DNA from 3 places in the Paenibacillus mucilaginosus 3016 genome. Region 3 is predicted to be linked to each of the others. Evidence: a T-box and tRNA genes for the amino acid it is inferred to sense, from the RefSeq annotation. Region 3 holds a T-box; the other regions hold tRNA genes.
What was found. A T-box is a leader RNA that pairs with one kind of tRNA and senses whether it is charged. The one in region 3 lies ahead of trpS (tryptophan--tRNA ligase), so its partner is inferred to be a tRNA-Trp.

Region 1: it has a tRNA-Trp gene. The T-box ahead of trpS (tryptophan--tRNA ligase) is inferred to sense a tRNA for this amino acid. The anticodon was not compared.
Region 2: it has a tRNA-Trp gene. The T-box ahead of trpS (tryptophan--tRNA ligase) is inferred to sense a tRNA for this amino acid. The anticodon was not compared.

The regions. Positions count from the first base shown of each region.
Region 1 covers NC_016935.1:1,077,805-1,083,139, reverse strand. Annotated here, with positions in the region: gene PM3016_RS04880 (polysaccharide deacetylase family protein) at 44-1,081, shown strand; gene PM3016_RS04875 (SGNH/GDSL hydrolase family protein) at 1,167-1,793, opposite strand; tRNA gene PM3016_RS04870 (tRNA-Leu) at 1,944-2,023, opposite strand; tRNA gene PM3016_RS04865 (tRNA-Arg) at 2,027-2,103, opposite strand; tRNA gene PM3016_RS04860 (tRNA-Leu) at 2,124-2,212, opposite strand; tRNA gene PM3016_RS04855 (tRNA-Cys) at 2,223-2,296, opposite strand; tRNA gene PM3016_RS04850 (tRNA-Gly) at 2,309-2,383, opposite strand; tRNA gene PM3016_RS04845 (tRNA-Gln) at 2,393-2,464, opposite strand; tRNA gene PM3016_RS04840 (tRNA-His) at 2,491-2,566, opposite strand; tRNA gene PM3016_RS04835 (tRNA-Trp) at 2,580-2,650, opposite strand; tRNA gene PM3016_RS04830 (tRNA-Tyr) at 2,659-2,744, opposite strand; tRNA gene PM3016_RS04825 (tRNA-Thr) at 2,758-2,833, opposite strand; tRNA gene PM3016_RS04820 (tRNA-Phe) at 2,838-2,913, opposite strand; tRNA gene PM3016_RS04815 (tRNA-Asp) at 2,963-3,039, opposite strand; tRNA gene PM3016_RS04810 (tRNA-Met) at 3,053-3,129, opposite strand; tRNA gene PM3016_RS04805 (tRNA-Val) at 3,147-3,222, opposite strand; tRNA gene PM3016_RS04800 (tRNA-Glu) at 3,234-3,305, opposite strand; tRNA gene PM3016_RS04795 (tRNA-Ser) at 3,344-3,432, opposite strand; tRNA gene PM3016_RS04790 (tRNA-Asn) at 3,439-3,514, opposite strand; rRNA gene rrf (5S ribosomal RNA) at 3,524-3,640, opposite strand; rRNA gene PM3016_RS04780 (23S ribosomal RNA) at 3,811-5,335, opposite strand, start outside.
Region 2 covers NC_016935.1:8,255,246-8,260,580, forward strand. Annotated here, with positions in the region: gene PM3016_RS34345 (alpha-glycosidase) at 1-67, shown strand, start outside; gene PM3016_RS34350 (YflT domain-containing protein) at 143-478, shown strand; gene PM3016_RS34355 (AI-2E family transporter) at 583-1,653, shown strand; gene PM3016_RS34360 (SDR family oxidoreductase) at 1,683-2,501, shown strand; tRNA gene PM3016_RS34365 (tRNA-Gly) at 2,588-2,658, opposite strand; tRNA gene PM3016_RS34370 (tRNA-Pro) at 2,664-2,740, opposite strand; tRNA gene PM3016_RS34375 (tRNA-Arg) at 2,757-2,833, opposite strand; tRNA gene PM3016_RS34380 (tRNA-Gly) at 2,838-2,912, opposite strand; tRNA gene PM3016_RS34385 (tRNA-Leu) at 2,921-3,003, opposite strand; tRNA gene PM3016_RS34390 (tRNA-Lys) at 3,046-3,121, opposite strand; tRNA gene PM3016_RS34395 (tRNA-Gln) at 3,130-3,204, opposite strand; tRNA gene PM3016_RS34400 (tRNA-Trp) at 3,214-3,287, opposite strand; tRNA gene PM3016_RS34405 (tRNA-Met) at 3,292-3,368, opposite strand; tRNA gene PM3016_RS34410 (tRNA-Val) at 3,374-3,449, opposite strand; tRNA gene PM3016_RS34415 (tRNA-Glu) at 3,455-3,529, opposite strand; tRNA gene PM3016_RS34420 (tRNA-Ile) at 3,541-3,614, opposite strand; rRNA gene rrf (5S ribosomal RNA) at 3,658-3,774, opposite strand; rRNA gene PM3016_RS34430 (23S ribosomal RNA) at 3,871-5,335, opposite strand, start outside.
Region 3 covers NC_016935.1:1,195,379-1,200,713, reverse strand. Annotated here, with positions in the region: gene PM3016_RS05455 (alpha/beta-type small acid-soluble spore protein) at 1-118, opposite strand, end outside; gene PM3016_RS05450 (DUF5325 family protein) at 266-451, shown strand; gene trpS (tryptophan--tRNA ligase) at 1,104-2,093, opposite strand; T-box leader at 2,145-2,443, opposite strand; gene PM3016_RS05435 (permease) at 2,567-3,724, shown strand; gene PM3016_RS05430 (TIGR03943 family putative permease subunit) at 3,771-4,760, shown strand; gene PM3016_RS05425 (aldose 1-epimerase) at 4,850-5,335, shown strand, end outside.

The DNA.
Region 1 (5,335 bases), 120 kb from region 3:
AGGCAGAGGAATATTACTGCAGTCAAAGGGAGGAGGGAACATCATGAACCGGACGCTGCCGGCCATAACCGCTGCATTCCTGTTAGGCGGATCGCTGCTTCTCAGCTCCTGCGCCCCAGCCGCTCCTAAATCAGCCGCTCCCCTTACGGAGTCCCCTGCAGCGGAGCCTCCAAGAGATGAGGAATTCATGCCCAAGAGCGCGAATGCCGGAAATGCCCCTACCGTCATCCTTCCTCCGGCTGCATTGAATCCCTCGCCAACTATAACTCCAACTCTGCCTACACCCGTACCTCAGTCGTTATCTGCACCTGCACCGGTCATTCCTCCTGCGGCACCCATCCCGCGTACCAAGGCGAAGCCCAAGAGTCAACCCACCGCCCCAACAAAGCCGGCCAAAGAAACGGTATCCGTTCGTCAGCAGCTAACGTTGTCCCAGCTCACCCGCAAGTACCCGAACCTGCTTGTGCGCAGAGGACCGACCTCCTCCAAAAAGGCTGCACTCACCTTCGACGATGCTCCTGATGACCGCTACACGGAGCAGGTCCTGGACACCCTTGCCGCCTCTGGGGTTAAGGCTACCTTTTTCGTGCTGGGCTCTCAGGCTTCCAAATATCCTGATGTGGTCAGACGTATGGCAAGAGAGGGTCATGTTATCGGCAGCCATTCGTATCAGCATGCTCTCTTTCCCAAGCTGACTGATGAACGTTTCCATTCTCAGATTGAAGATACGGAGCAGACGCTGCTGAAACTGGTAGGCTACAAACCGAGGCTGCTTCGCCCTCCCTACGGTGAGATTACGGAGAGCCAGCTGCTGTGGGCAGGCGAGCGCGGCCTGAAGATCGTGAACTGGAATGTGGATTCTCTGGATTGGAAACAGCTGGGGAAGGAGCAGGTGACGGCCAACATACTTCGTGGAGTGGAAGCCGGTTCGATCATCCTGCAGCACTCCGGCGGCGGACCCGGACAAGATCTCAGCGGAACCGTTGCTGCCCTGCCCGGTGTCATTGCCTCCCTTCGCGCCCAAGGCTATCAGCTTGTGACCCTTCCGGAACTTCTGCAGGTCTCCAAGCAGCTGAAGTAGCGCCTATATAAAAAAAGAACTCCCTTAAACAAAGGAGTTCTTTCCGCTTGCTCACATTGCAGCCCGAACCTAGCTTCAGCTCGTTCTACGCCTGGACGGCCTTCAACCATGCATCTGCAATAAGCGCATGCCCGGCAGGGGAAGGATGAACTCCATCCGGTGCCCAATAATCCGGAGCTGTCTGTGCACTCGCGGCAGCAAACAGGCCGTCCAAGGGAACGTACAGCGTTTGAAACTCGCTGGCCAACCGCCGTACCACCTGGATCTTAGGGTCAAGGTCCTCTCTCCAACTCCTCCGGTCTTCAGGCACCGGAAGAACGAAGGGCTCCACCAAAATAATCTTAGCGTTCAGCTGCTCCTTGGTCTGCAGGATCAAACGGTGGTAACGCTCAGCGAACTCTTCCGTTGACGTTGGATCGTCCCGGTCATACCGCCGCCAGGTATCATTAATCCCTATGTAGATGGAAACCCATGTAGGCTTGAGATCAATACAATCCTCCTGCCACCGGTCCAGCAGATTAACCACCCGGTTTCCTCCGATTCCCCTGTTCAGGAATCGAACTTCCTTTTGCGGATACAAGTGCCCAAAGCGAGCGGCCGCCATTAAGGCGTATCCTACGCCGAGGTCATGTCCGTTCTGTCTGTTCCTTCCACAGTCCGTAATGCTGTCCCCTTGAAAAAGGACCACCGCTCCATCTTCGATCTTCGTCATGCCGACTTCTCCTCCCTATCGGTCACCAATCATATCCAATTGCGCACACTATCTGTACCTCAAAGATACTAGAAAGGGAAGGTCTTTGTATATCCGCAAAATAAACAAAAAAGCTTAGAAGACCTGAAGTCTTCTAAGCTTTTGCTTTGATGCCGGTAGAGGGACTCGAACCCACACGGTTTCCCTCACGATTTTGAGTCGCGCGCGTCTGCCAATTCCGCCATACCGGCTAGTGGCGTGCCCTAAGAGATTCGAACTCCTGACCTTTTGATTCGTAGTCAAACGCTCTATCCAGCTGAGCTAAGGGCACATGCTATAAAACAATTGGAGTGGTGCCGAAGACCAGACTTGAACTGGTACGGTGGTCACCCACCGCAGGATTTTAAGTCCTGTGCGTCTGCCGATTCCGCCACTCCGGCGAACAAAAAATGGAGGCGCCACCCAGACTCGAACTGGGGGTAAAGCTTTTGCAGAGCTCTGCCTTACCACTTGGCTATGGCGCCTCAGTACTAAAATGGAGCGGAAGACGGGAATCGAACCCGCGACCCTCGCCTTGGCAAGGCGATGCTCTACCGCTGAGCCACTTCCGCATAATAAAACTGGGGATCTAGGATTCGAACCTAGGCATGACGGAGTCAAAGTCCGTTGCCTTACCGCTTGGCTAATCCCCAATGCTTGAATTCTTTTTTAAAAGATATGGGGCGGTCGAAGGGAATTGAACCCTCGAATGCCGGATCCACAAACCGGTGCGTTAACCACTTCGCCACGACCGCCATGGCAAGAAAACAGGGGCAGCAGGAATCGAACCCACACCAAAGGTTTTGGAGACCTTTGTTCTACCTTTAAACTATGCCCCTATAAAAACTGGTGGAGGCTGATGGATTCGAACCACCGAACTCGTACGAGAACAGATTTACAGTCTGCTGCGTTTGGCCACTTCGCTAAGCCTCCATATGAAATTGCATGGTGCCGCCGAGAGGACTTGAACCCCCAACCTACTGATTACAAGTCAGTTGCTCTACCAATTGAGCTACAGCGGCGTAATGGTGGCTCGGGACGGAATCGAACCGCCGACACGAGGATTTTCAGTCCTCTGCTCTACCAACTGAGCTACCGAGCCTTCTGAAAAAACATAATAACATTATAGCTTACTCTGAACGAAAAGTAAATGGCGGAGCCGACGGGATTCGAACCCGCGGTCTCCTGCGTGACAGGCAGGCATGTTAGGCCTCTACACCACGGCTCCACACTAAGTAAATTGGTTGCGGGGGCAGGATTTGAACCTGCGGCCTTCGGGTTATGAGCCCGACGAGCTACCGGGCTGCTCCACCCCGCGTCAGTAAAAAGTCTTTATGGTGGAGGCTGACGGGATCGAACCGCCGACCCTCTGCTTGTAAGGCAGATGCTCTCCCAGCTGAGCTAAGCCTCCATGGGATAAAATGACCCGTAGGGGATTCGAACCCCTGTTACCTCCGTGAAAGGGAGGTGTCTTAACCCCTTGACCAACGGGCCAAACCAGTAATAAGTGCATTAATCTAAAAATAAATCTACGGAGAGAGAGGGATTCGAACCCTCGAGACGCTTGTGACGCCTACACGATTTCCAATCGTGCTCCTTCGGCCAGCTCGGACACCTCTCCAAGATATGGCTCCCCGAACAGGACTCGAACCTGTGACAACTCGATTAACAGTCGAGTGCTCTACCAACTGAGCTATCAGGGAATACTGAGAGCTTGGCGACGTTCTACTCTCCCAGGACCCTGCGGTCCAAGTACCATCGACGCTGGAAGGCTTAACGTTCGTGTTCGGGATGGGTACGCGTGGTTCCCTTCCGCCATCATCACCAAACGGTTGTTCAAGGCTTGCACCTTGAAAACTGGAAACGAAACAGCGCTCGGGCATATCTTTTTGCGCTCCGTTATGCTTCGCATAAAGGTCGCTTTCAAAAAGATATCTCCTCGCTTACTAGCTAAAGATCAAACATCTATATTACTGCCGCCGCTTCCCTCAGGAAGCTTGTGGATAAGCCCTCGACCGATTAGTATTCGTCAGCTCCACGCGTTGCCGCGCTTCCACCCCGAACCTATCAACCTCGTCGTCTACAAGGGGTCTTACATACTGGGAAATCTCATCTTGAGGGGGGCTTCACGCTTAGATGCTTTCAGCGCTTATCCCGTCCGTACTTGGCTATCCAGCCGTGCTCCTGGCGGAACAACTGGTACACCAGCGGTACGTCCATCCCGGTCCTCTCGTACTAAGGACAGCTCCTCTCAAATTTCCTGCGCCCGCGACAGATAGGGACCGAACTGTCTCACGACGTTCTGAACCCAGCTCGCGTACCGCTTTAATGGGCGAACAGCCCAACCCTTGGGACCTACTTCAGCCCCAGGATGCGATGAGCCGACATCGAGGTGCCAAACCTCCCCGTCGATGTGGACTCTTGGGGGAGATAAGCCTGTTATCCCCAGGGTAGCTTTTATCCGTTGAGCGATGGCCCTTCCATTCGGTACCACCGGATCACTAAGCCCGACTTTCGTCCCTGCTCGACCTGTTTGTCTCGCAGTCAAGCTCCCTTATGCCTTTGCACTCTTCGAATGATTTCCAACCATTCTGAGGGAACCTTGGGGCGCCTCCGTTACGCTTTAGGAGGCGACCGCCCCAGTCAAACTGCCCACCTGACACTGTCCCCGTACCGGATCACGGTACCAGGTTAGAACTCCGATACGATCAGGGTGGTATCCCAACGGCGCCTCCACCCAAGCTGGCGCTCAGGCTTCTCAGGCTCCCACCTATCCTGTACAGATCGTACCAAAGTCCAATATCAAGCTGCAGTAAAGCTCCATGGGGTCTTTCCGTCTTGTCGCGGGTAACCTGCATCTTCACAGGTATTAAAATTTCACCGGATCTCTCGTCGAGACAGCGCCCAAGTCGTTACGCCATTCGTGCGGGTCAGAATTTACCTGACAAGGAATTTCGCTACCTTAGGACCGTTATAGTTACGGCCGCCGTTTACTGGGGCTTCGGTTCACAGCTTCGGATTGCTCCTAACCGCTCCCCTTAACCTTCCAGCACCGGGCAGGCGTCAGCCCGTATACTTCGCCTTGCGGCTTCGCACAGACCTGTGTTTTTGCTAAACAGTCGCTTGGGCCTTTTCACTGCGGCCCCCTCGGGCTATTCACCCTACCGAGGCACCCCTTCTCCCGAAGTTACGGGGTCATTTTGCCGAGTTCCTTAACGAGAGTTCTTCCGCGCGCCTTAGCATGCTCTGCTCGCCTACCTGTGTCGGTTTGCGGTACGGGCACCTTCTCCCTGGCTAGAGGCTTTTCTTGGCAGCCTGAACTCATGACCTTCGGTACTTAAATTTCCCTCCCCATCACAGCTTAGCCTTACGATGTGCGGATTTGCCTACACATCAGCCTTACTGCTTGGACGAGCATCCATCAGCTCGCGTCACTATCCTTCTGCGTCACCCCATTGCTCATAACGGTTCACGGTGGTACAGGAATTTCAACCTGTTGTCCTTCGACTACGCCTTTCGGCCTC
Region 2 (5,335 bases), 1.7 Mb from region 3:
GGAGAACGGCATGATGAATATCAAGCTCGATCCATTGGGATACCGGATTTTGTACCGCTGGCTCTGATGTTTCAAAGCGGAATCAGACAGGTAATGACATTGCAGGAAACAGCAATACGCCAAGGAAGGGATGGTGAATGCCATGGACAAAAGGCCGCGGATCAGTGTGGTCCATGATGCCAACGAAGCCCGCGATCAGGTCCGCCTCTGGGTGCTTCAGGGACACAACAAAGAAGAGATTTACGTGCTGGCTCATGATGATGCGAGGACAGATCTAGTCGCCGATTACTCGGATGCCGAGAAGATCGGCATGTCGGAGGAGGGAGTGTGGAACAGCATCGCCAACATGTTCCGTTCCCAAGGGGACGAACTTCGCGCGAAGCTTAAAGCGCTGCATGTTCCTGACGCTGAAGCCGAGCGGCTGGAGCAAGAACTGGACGATGGCAAAATCGTCCTGCTGGCCACCGGCGGCCGGTAATCCCGATACGGCTCCACCGGGAATGAAGATTTGCCGAACCACAGGCAAATCTTTTTGGTGTCGGAGACAGGCATCGGGGCTAATCAAGTAATGGGAAGAGTGGAGTGGTCCGATTGCCGCAAAGCCGTTTTTTTCGGATCAGTCTCGGGGTGATCCTGATTCTGATCATTCTGAATCTGTTCATCCGGGTCAGCTTTCTCTTCTCTCCACTGTACGCCATCGCCCGAACGATCCTGATCCCTTTCATTATCTCCGGCTTCTGCTACTATCTTCTGCGTCCGCTGGTCCATCTCCTGGAGTCCCGCGGAATCCGCAGACCGTCAGCCACCCTGGTCCTGTACATATTTCTGGCTGATGTAGCGGCTCTGCTGGTGGTGGGCCTCGGCCCCATGCTTCAGAGTCAGACGAGCCTCTTCGTCCAGAACATCCCTGAACTGCTCGAGGGACTCACGGCCCAGATGGAGAAAATGGAGAGAACCCGCTGGTTGTCCGGTTACTTTACCAGTGATTCATTGAACTTGTCCGCCAAGCTGTCGGAGTGGATCAGTACGACCATGAACGTCGCTACGGACTATCTCACCAATGCGCTTGGTGTCATGACCAGTACGCTGCTGATTATCACAGCGATTCCAATCATTCTGTATTATCTGCTCTCCGATGGTCCCAAAGCGATGGATGCCTTCCTCGAGCTCTTTCCGGAGAGGTACCAGCCGCCCGTCCGCGATATGCTGGATGATATGGATAAGGTCCTCAGTGAGTTTATGATTGGCCGGATCCTCGTCTGCATTGTAGTGGGAGCCATGCTCTACATCGGTTTTCTGATCATCTCTCTGCCCTATCCATTGCTGCTCGCCACCTTTGCGATGATTATGAACTTCATACCATTCATCGGGCCGCTGATCGGCCTTGTTCCCTGTCTCATGATCGCCTTTACAGAGTCATCCGGGATGGCGTTATGGGTGCTGCTGATCTTTATCATCGCCAAAATGGCGGATAACAGCCTGGTCTCTCCCCAAGTGTTCGGCAAGCGGATGGATCTTCACCCCCTCACGGTCGTCATCCTGCTGTTGGTTTCTGCAGAGACCGCCGGCATCTTTGGAATGCTGTTGTCCATACCGGTGTATATGGTCCTTAAGATCATCTGGCTTCGCTTCAAGCCAACCTTGCACGTATAAATATCAATCATCCCCAGGAGGAGATAACAATGACACTCATGAACAACCAGCCTCAGCAGGCCAACAAAAGGCTTAAAGATAGGGTAGCCCTGGTTACGGGGGGCGGCTCCGGAATCGGGCGCGCCGCGGCGATACGAATGGCCGAGCAGGGTGCCAAGGTCGTGATCCTTGGCAGGGATAAGGAAGAGCTTCTTGAGGTGGAAAAGCATATCAAGGATCAAGGCGGAGAAGCTTGCAGCCTGAAGGCGGATATCTCCATTCCGGAGCAGATGGAAAAAAGCTTGAAAGACGCTGCCGACAAGTGGGGGCGCCTGGATATCGTCTTTGCCAATGCGGGAATCAACGGGGTTCTGACCTCTATCGAAGCTATGGAGGTAAAAGAATGGCAGCAGGTGGTGGATATTAACCTGAAGGGGACGTTCCTTACGGTCAAATACGCCATCCCTTATCTCAAAGAGAATGGCGGCAGTATCATCATCACCAGCTCCATTAATGGAAACCGGGTCTTCTCCAACTTCGGGTTCAGTGCTTACAGCACCACCAAGGCCGGACAGGTCGCCTTCATGAAGATGGCCGCCTTGGAATTGGCCAAGTTCAAAATCCGCGTAAATGCCATTTGTCCCGGTGCCATCTCCACCAACATCGACGAGAACACCAAACGAAAGCCGGAAGTAGAAGAAATTCGGATTCCGATCGAATTTCCTGAAGGAGACCAGCCGTTGAAACAAGCCTCCGGTTCTTCTGAACAGGTAGCGGATCTCGTATTGTTCCTGGCCTCGAATGAATCTTCACATATCACCGGAACTGAAATTTATATTGATGGAGCCGAGTCTTTACTGCACGGGTAGTAACAGTACCTTCGCACTCCTCGTAAAAGATAAAAGAAAGAACCCTGGTAAGCGAAAAGCCTACGAGGGTTCTTCCTTTACTATGAAGCGGGTGATGGGAATCGAACCCACGCTACCAGCTTGGAAGGCTGGAGTTCTACCATTGAACTACACCCGCAAAGATGGTCGGGACGACACGATTTGAACATGCGACCCCCTGGTCCCAAACCAGGTGCTCTACCAAGCTGAGCTACGTCCCGAGAAAACATGAAATAATGGCGTTCCCTGAGAGATTCGAACTCCCGACCTTTTGATTCGTAGTCAAACGCTCTATCCAGCTGAGCTAAGGGAACATAATGGAGCGGAAGACGGGAATCGAACCCGCGACCCTCGCCTTGGCAAGGCGATGCTCTACCGCTGAGCCACTTCCGCAAAACTTATGGTGCGCGTAGAGGGACTTGAACCCCCACGGTCGCCCGCCAGATCCTAAGTCTGGTGCGTCTGCCAATTCCGCCATACGCGCAAGTACTCTAAAATGAAACTGCCTCTGACTTTAGAGTGTTGATGGTGAGCCATGTAGGACTCGAACCTACGACACCCTGATTAAAAGTCAGGTGCTCTACCGACTGAGCTAATGGCTCAAACTGAATGGCTGGGGATCTAGGATTCGAACCTAGGCATGACGGAGTCAAAGTCCGTTGCCTTACCGCTTGGCTAATCCCCAATAAAAAGTTGGCAGGGGCAGCAGGAATCGAACCCACACCAAAGGTTTTGGAGACCTTTGTTCTACCTTTAAACTATGCCCCTATATTGGTTGCGGGGGCAGGATTTGAACCTGCGGCCTTCGGGTTATGAGCCCGACGAGCTACCGGGCTGCTCCACCCCGCGATAGTTGGTGAACGCTGACGGGATCGAACCGCCGACCCTTACCCTGTCAAGGTAATGCTCTCCCAGCTGAGCTAAGCGTTCATCTATGGTGACCCGTAGGGGATTCGAACCCCTGTTACCTCCGTGAAAGGGAGGTGTCTTAACCCCTTGACCAACGGGCCTTGCTTGTAAATGGGCCCTAGTGGACTCGAACCACCGACCTCACCCTTATCAGGGGTGCGCTCTAACCAGCTGAGCTAAGGGCCCTCATAAATTCTCATTGATACCTTTTCCCCACTTAAGCGGGACCGCTTGGCGACGTTCTACTCTCCCAGGACCCTGCGGTCCAAGTACCATCGACGCTGGAAGGCTTAACGTTCGTGTTCGGGATGGGTACGCGTGGTTCCCTTCCGCCATCATCACCAAACGGTTGTTCAAGGCTTGCACCTTGAAAACTGGATACGAAACTGCTAGCTGAAGACCTAACATCTATATTACTGCCGCCGCTTCCTTGCGGAAGCTTGTGGATAAGCCCTCGACCGATTAGTATTCGTCAGCTCCACGCGTTGCCGCGCTTCCACCCCGAACCTATCAACCTCGTCGTCTACAAGGGGTCTTACATACTGGGAAATCTCATCTTGAGGGGGGCTTCACGCTTAGATGCTTTCAGCGCTTATCCCGTCCGTACTTGGCTATCCAGCCGTGCTCCTGGCGGAACAACTGGTACACCAGCGGTACGTCCATCCCGGTCCTCTCGTACTAAGGACAGCTCCTCTCAAATTTCCTGCGCCCGCGACAGATAGGGACCGAACTGTCTCACGACGTTCTGAACCCAGCTCGCGTACCGCTTTAATGGGCGAACAGCCCAACCCTTGGGACCTACTTCAGCCCCAGGATGCGATGAGCCGACATCGAGGTGCCAAACCTCCCCGTCGATGTGGACTCTTGGGGGAGATAAGCCTGTTATCCCCAGGGTAGCTTTTATCCGTTGAGCGATGGCCCTTCCATTCGGTACCACCGGATCACTAAGCCCGACTTTCGTCCCTGCTCGACCTGTTTGTCTCGCAGTCAAGCTCCCTTATGCCTTTGCACTCTTCGAATGATTTCCAACCATTCTGAGGGAACCTTGGGGCGCCTCCGTTACGCTTTAGGAGGCGACCGCCCCAGTCAAACTGCCCACCTGACACTGTCCCCGTACCGGATCACGGTACCAGGTTAGAACTCCGATACGATCAGGGTGGTATCCCAACGGCGCCTCCACCCAAGCTGGCGCTCAGGCTTCTCAGGCTCCCACCTATCCTGTACAGATCGTACCAAAGTCCAATATCAAGCTGCAGTAAAGCTCCATGGGGTCTTTCCGTCTTGTCGCGGGTAACCTGCATCTTCACAGGTATTAAAATTTCACCGGATCTCTCGTCGAGACAGCGCCCAAGTCGTTACGCCATTCGTGCGGGTCAGAATTTACCTGACAAGGAATTTCGCTACCTTAGGACCGTTATAGTTACGGCCGCCGTTTACTGGGGCTTCGGTTCACAGCTTCGGATTGCTCCTAACCGCTCCCCTTAACCTTCCAGCACCGGGCAGGCGTCAGCCCGTATACTTCGCCTTGCGGCTTCGCACAGACCTGTGTTTTTGCTAAACAGTCGCTTGGGCCTTTTCACTGCGGCCCCCTCGGGCTATTCACCCTACCGAGGCACCCCTTCTCCCGAAGTTACGGGGTCATTTTGCCGAGTTCCTTAACGAGAGTTCTTCCGCGCGCCTTAGCATGCTCTGCTCGCCTACCTGTGTCGGTTTGCGGTACGGGCACCTTCTCCCTGGCTAGAGGCTTTTCTTGGCAGCCTGAACTCATGACCTTCGGTACTTAAATTTCCCTCCCCATCACAGCTTAGCCTTACGATGTGCGGATTTGCCTACACATCAGCCTTACTGCTTGGACGAGCATCCATCAGCTCGCGTCACTATCCTTCTGCGTCACCCCATTGCTCATA
Region 3 (5,335 bases):
CGTCTTGCGGGATTTGAATCCCAAGTTCTTGAGCGACCTCATACTTCAATTGATCCAATGCTTGAGAAGCTTGTGGTACTACCAAAACGTTGCTATTACGGGATTGACCTGCACCCATGTTCCAGCACTCCTTTCAATTGAATGATGTCTTTGTGTAGTTGCAAGCTTGCAAAGTTATTATGTGCCTCATGCCCGGAACTATACGCAACTTTTGAAAAAACTTCGTGAGTTTCAAATGTTACTCGGAAAGGCGGGTGGATACCGCATGAACAAAGGACTAGCCCTGCTGTGGGCCGTCGTCGGCACGGCGCTTCTCGCAGCAATCTCATATGGCATGGCCACAGGCAGCACGGGGATGGCCGTTCTCTTCTCTGTCATCTCGTTCTTCTTCATCGGGGCCGGCTTCATTGTCAAGGCCAAGCAGCGCAAACGCAGCGAGCAGCAGGAATAAACACGAATAGCCCGTCCTCATGGACAGGCCGCTTCGCTTCTTGAGACAACCTTGCAACAGACCAAGTGCCGCTTGGGTGGGCCTAAAAGAAATAACGGAACTCTGATGCGCTATGTGCTTCGCCTGAGGGCTCTTTTTTCAAATAGAGGAACTAAGGTTCGCTATTTGATGGAAGGAGGCCTCTTTTCTATGGATCTGGGGCCGATAAGGCATCTGAGTTCCGCTATTTAGCGGGAAATGACGGGAAAGTTCCGAATAAGGCATCCAGGTTCCTCTATTTCGCAATTGCGTCGGAAGGATGGGCCCGAACCCAGGCCTCGGAGGTGTGCAAAGAAGGCAGACAAACTCTGCCTGACCCTTTTAAGCCTGGTGACCGGCCCTTATGGCGGGCTTCATAGCCCTTTCATAGCCCTTAATCCAATAAAGCCTGTTTTCGGCTCCCAGGGTTGCATTGAGTCCGCCGGAAGCCTTCGGATGCGGTACAAGTCCCGCCCGCTGCACAGGATGTCATGGCAGCCTGCGGACTCGCGGCTGTTCGCCAGGGCCCTCCGGAGGCCGCCCTCGGATGAGCGCACTTCCGGCGCCTGGGCCTTAACCCGCAAAAGCCCGTCCACCTTACCCGGTGGACGGGCTTTCGCTTGCTTGCGTCGCCTTACAGCTGCACGAAGCCCATCTTCTGCTTCACTTCGCGGATCGTGGCCTCAGCAGCCGCCTCGGCACGGTCCCGCCCGCTGCGCAGGATGTCATGCAGCTCGCCGGACTCGCGGATCTCGCGGTAGCGCTGCTGGATCGGCTCGAGCAGGCCGACGACGGCTTCCGCCAGGTCCTTTTTGAACGGACCGTAGCCTTGGCCTTCGTACTTCGCTTCAACCTCCGCAATGGAGAGATCGGTGCACTGCGTGTAGATCGAGATCAGGTTGCTGACCTCCGGCTTGTTCTGCGGGTCGTACTTGACCTCGCGCCCGGAGTCGGTCACCGCGCGTGAGATCTTCTTGCGGATGACATCCGGCGCATCGAGCAGGGCGATGTAGCTGCCCGCGTTCGGGCTGCTCTTGCTCATCTTCTTCGACGCATCGTCGAGCGACATGATCCGGGCTCCCACCTCAGGGATATACCCCTGCGGGATTTTGAACGTCTCGCTGAAGCGCGTATTGAACCGGTGCGCCAGGTCTCGGGTCAGCTCCAGGTGCTGGCGCTGGTCTTCGCCCACAGGCACAAGGTCCGCGTTGTAGAGCAGGATGTCTCCCGCCATCAGGGAAGGGTAGGTGAACAGTCCGGCGCCCACCGACTCCTTGCCTTCCGACTTGTCCTTGAACTGTGTCATCCGCTCGAGCTCACCCATATACGTGAGCGTCGTCAGGAGCCATCCCAGCTCCGCATGAGCCTTCACGCTGGACTGCAGGAACACGGTAGCCGTGTTCGGGTCAATGCCCGCCGCGAGGTAGACCGCCGCAACGGACTCCGACTGCTCCCTGAGCGCCGCAGGATCCTGAGGGACCGTGATCGCGTGCAGATCCACCACCATAAAGTAACAATCATGCGTATGCTGGAGCTTGACATAGTTCTTGAGCGCCCCGATATAATTCCCGAGCGTCAGCTGCCCGCTGGGCTGCATCCCCGACAATACCCTCAATTTGGACATGGGAAACGAATCCTCCTTTGAATTTCCGAAAATACAAAAAGGCCTCCCGCCGCAAGGGACGAGAGACCGTGGTGCCACCCTAATTTATCCGCAAAAGCGTATCCCAACCGCTGCAGCTGCAGCAGAAGGATGTATGCGAACCTTCAGGCTCCTGTAACGGGGAGCGAACCGGAACGGCCTACCTTGATCACAGCGGCTCTTGAAACTATGGCCTGGGCCCCGGCCCCGCTGCGCACCTTCAACCGTCAGCTCAAGGATCCATTCAGACAGATGCCGCCCGCCGGTTCGCACCACCCACCGGCTCTCTGGAGAACGCCCTTCCGCTTACTTGTTCCTGTCATCGCTTATTAAGCGTCATTGTACCGAAGTACGCCCTCCCATGTCAACTCCCGAATTGGCTCTGCTTTGTCCTATATCCGTTTTTTGGGACATAGACTATAATAATAATTACGATAAAGAAGGAGAAATGACCGTTGCCTATTCTTATTCAACGATGGCTGACCAATATTCTGGCCCTGCTCTGCATTATGATGCTCATCCTCATCTTCACGCAGCGGGAAGCGCCGGACATGATCTTCCTGACGGGGGACGCGCTCGGTAATTTCAAGACCCTATTCATCTCCATCATCCTGGAAGCCCTGCCGTTCGTGCTGCTCGGCGTATTCGTCGCCGCCCTGCTGCAGCGCTTCGTCTCCGAGGCGGCCGTACGCCGCTTCACGCCGAAGAACCCCGTGCTCGGCATCCTGTTCGCCTGCGTGCTCGGGCTGATCTTCCCGCTGTGCGAGTGCGGCATGATCCCCGTCATCCGGCGGCTGATGCAAAAGGGAATGCCCGCCTACGTGGCGGTCGTCTTCATCCTCGCCGGGCCCATCATCAACCCGGTGGTCTACGCGTCGACGTATATGGCGTTCCGCAGCCGCCCCGAGATCGCCTATTCCCGGATGGGGATGGCCTTCATCACAGCCGCCGCCGTCGGCCTGCTCGTGTACCGCTTCGTGAAGCGCAATCCGCTGCGTTCGGCAGCGGGACATCCTCCGGACAGCGCCGCAGCCGTCGTACAGGCCCACAATCCTGATGCGCACGGGCACTGCGAAGACGGAAGCTGCGGCCACACGCATCATTCCCACGGGCACAGCCACAGGGGGCACCACGGCCACGACCATCATCACGACCACCATCATGACCATCACCATGCTCACGGGGCGCCTGCTTCCGGAAGCAGAATCATGCGCGCCCTCTCCGTATTCGGGCACGCTTCCGACGAATTTTTCGATATGGGCAAATATCTCATCTTCGGCGCCTTCCTGACGGCCGCGATCCAGACCGTGCTCGACCGGGAAAGCCTGGTGTCGATCGGGCAGGGCGAGCTCTCCTCGCATCTCTTCATGATGGGGCTCGCCTTCGTGCTGTCGCTGTGCTCCACCTCGGACGCCTTCGTCGCCTCGTCCTTCGCTACGACGTTCTCGGCAGGGTCCCTGCTCACGTTCCTCGTGTTCGGGCCGATGATCGACATGAAGAGCACGCTGATGCTTCTCTCGGCTTTCCGGGCGAGGTTCGTCCTGCTCTTGTCCGTCCTGACGGCCTTCATTGTCCTCGGCGTCTCCCTGGCCTTCCAGGCCTTCATCCTGTAGCGGACCGCCGGGGCACCATTCCCTACCAAAGGAGCGAATCCAACGAATGTCTTCCCGAACGCTTGGCCTTCATCATCTGCTCAAAACGCTGATCCTTCTCGGCTTTGCCGTCTATATCGCCTATCTGGTCCGCAGCGAGCTCATCCTTCTCTACATCGCCCCGCGGATGGTGGACTACGTGAAATGGTCGGCCCTCGTGCTCTATGCGGTGGCGGCCTATCAGCTCTATCTTGCGATCCGGATGTTCCGGGGCAGCTCCGCCGAGGACTGCGGGTGCGATCATGACCACACCCCCTCCCGCTCCCTGCTCAAGAATACGGTGGTCTACGGACTGTTCGCTCTGCCGCTGGCGCTCGGGTTCCTGCTCCCCGACGCCTCTATGGGCAGCTCGCTGGCCGACAAGAAGGGCATGAACCTCAGCAGCGCCAGCGCCGTCAAGGAGAGCCGTGCTGAAGCGGGGGCCGACCGGGCGGCACTGCCCGCCCCGTCTCCGGAAGCCGCACCGCCGTCCGCCGGAACCGGTACAGGCACACCCGACAGTGCAGCTTCGCCTGCAGCCCCTGATCCCGCTGCCGGAACAGGAGATGCGCTCGACGCCCTCTTCCCTGCCGACAAGTTCACCCAGCATTACGCCAAGCAGGCCAAAGAGCTCTACAACCAGAAGCTGATCACGATACGCGAGGATCTCTACATGGAGACGCTGACGACCCTGGACCTGTATCTGGACCAATTCGTCGGCAGGAAGCTGCAGTTGACGGGCTTCGTCTACCGCCAGGACGAGATGACCCCGAAGCAGTTCGTCGTCGGCCGCTTCTCGATCCAATGCTGCTCCGCCGATGCCGCCCCGTTCGGCGTGCTCGCCGAGTACGCCCGGGCCGAGACGCTCGCGGCGGACAGCTGGGTAACCGTGACGGGAACGATACGCAAGACGAAGTTCAACGATATGGACATCATGCAGCTGCAGGTGGAGAAGGTGGAGAAGGCGGAACCCGCCAAAACCCCGTATGTATACCCGAATGCGGAATTTGGAAACTGATCCGGGCTTTGGCTCTTGGCCGGCATCTGCTACAATAGGAACCTGACCGCCCTGTGCGTGTCCATCATCCTTACCGAAGGAGTCTCACCATGATTAACCGAATCGACTGGGAAGGCACACCGGCGTATGAGATGGAGAACGACCAGCTCATCGTGCGGATCTGCCCCGCCCTTGGAAGCAACGTATACAGCATTTGGGATAAAAAGCTCGGCCGCGAGCTCCTGCGCACCCCCTCAGGGCCGCAGGAACTCGAAGAGGCGCCTGTGCAGTACGGCACCCCGATCCTCATGCCGCCGAACCGCATCCGCGGCGCCCGCTTCACCTTCGAGGGCCGGGAGTACCGCTTCGACGTCACGAACAGCCATGGGCATCACGTCCATGGGATGCTGCGGAATCAGGCCTGGACCGTGACCGCCACGGGGCACCGGGAAGATACGACCTACATCACCTGCGTGCTCCGGCTCGCCGAGGACGAGAACGTGCAGCGGCAGTATCCACACGCCCTGGAGCTCGAACTGACCTGCGAGCTGAAGGGCGGCTTGCTCCGCCACAGCCTGCGTGCGGTCAACCGCGGG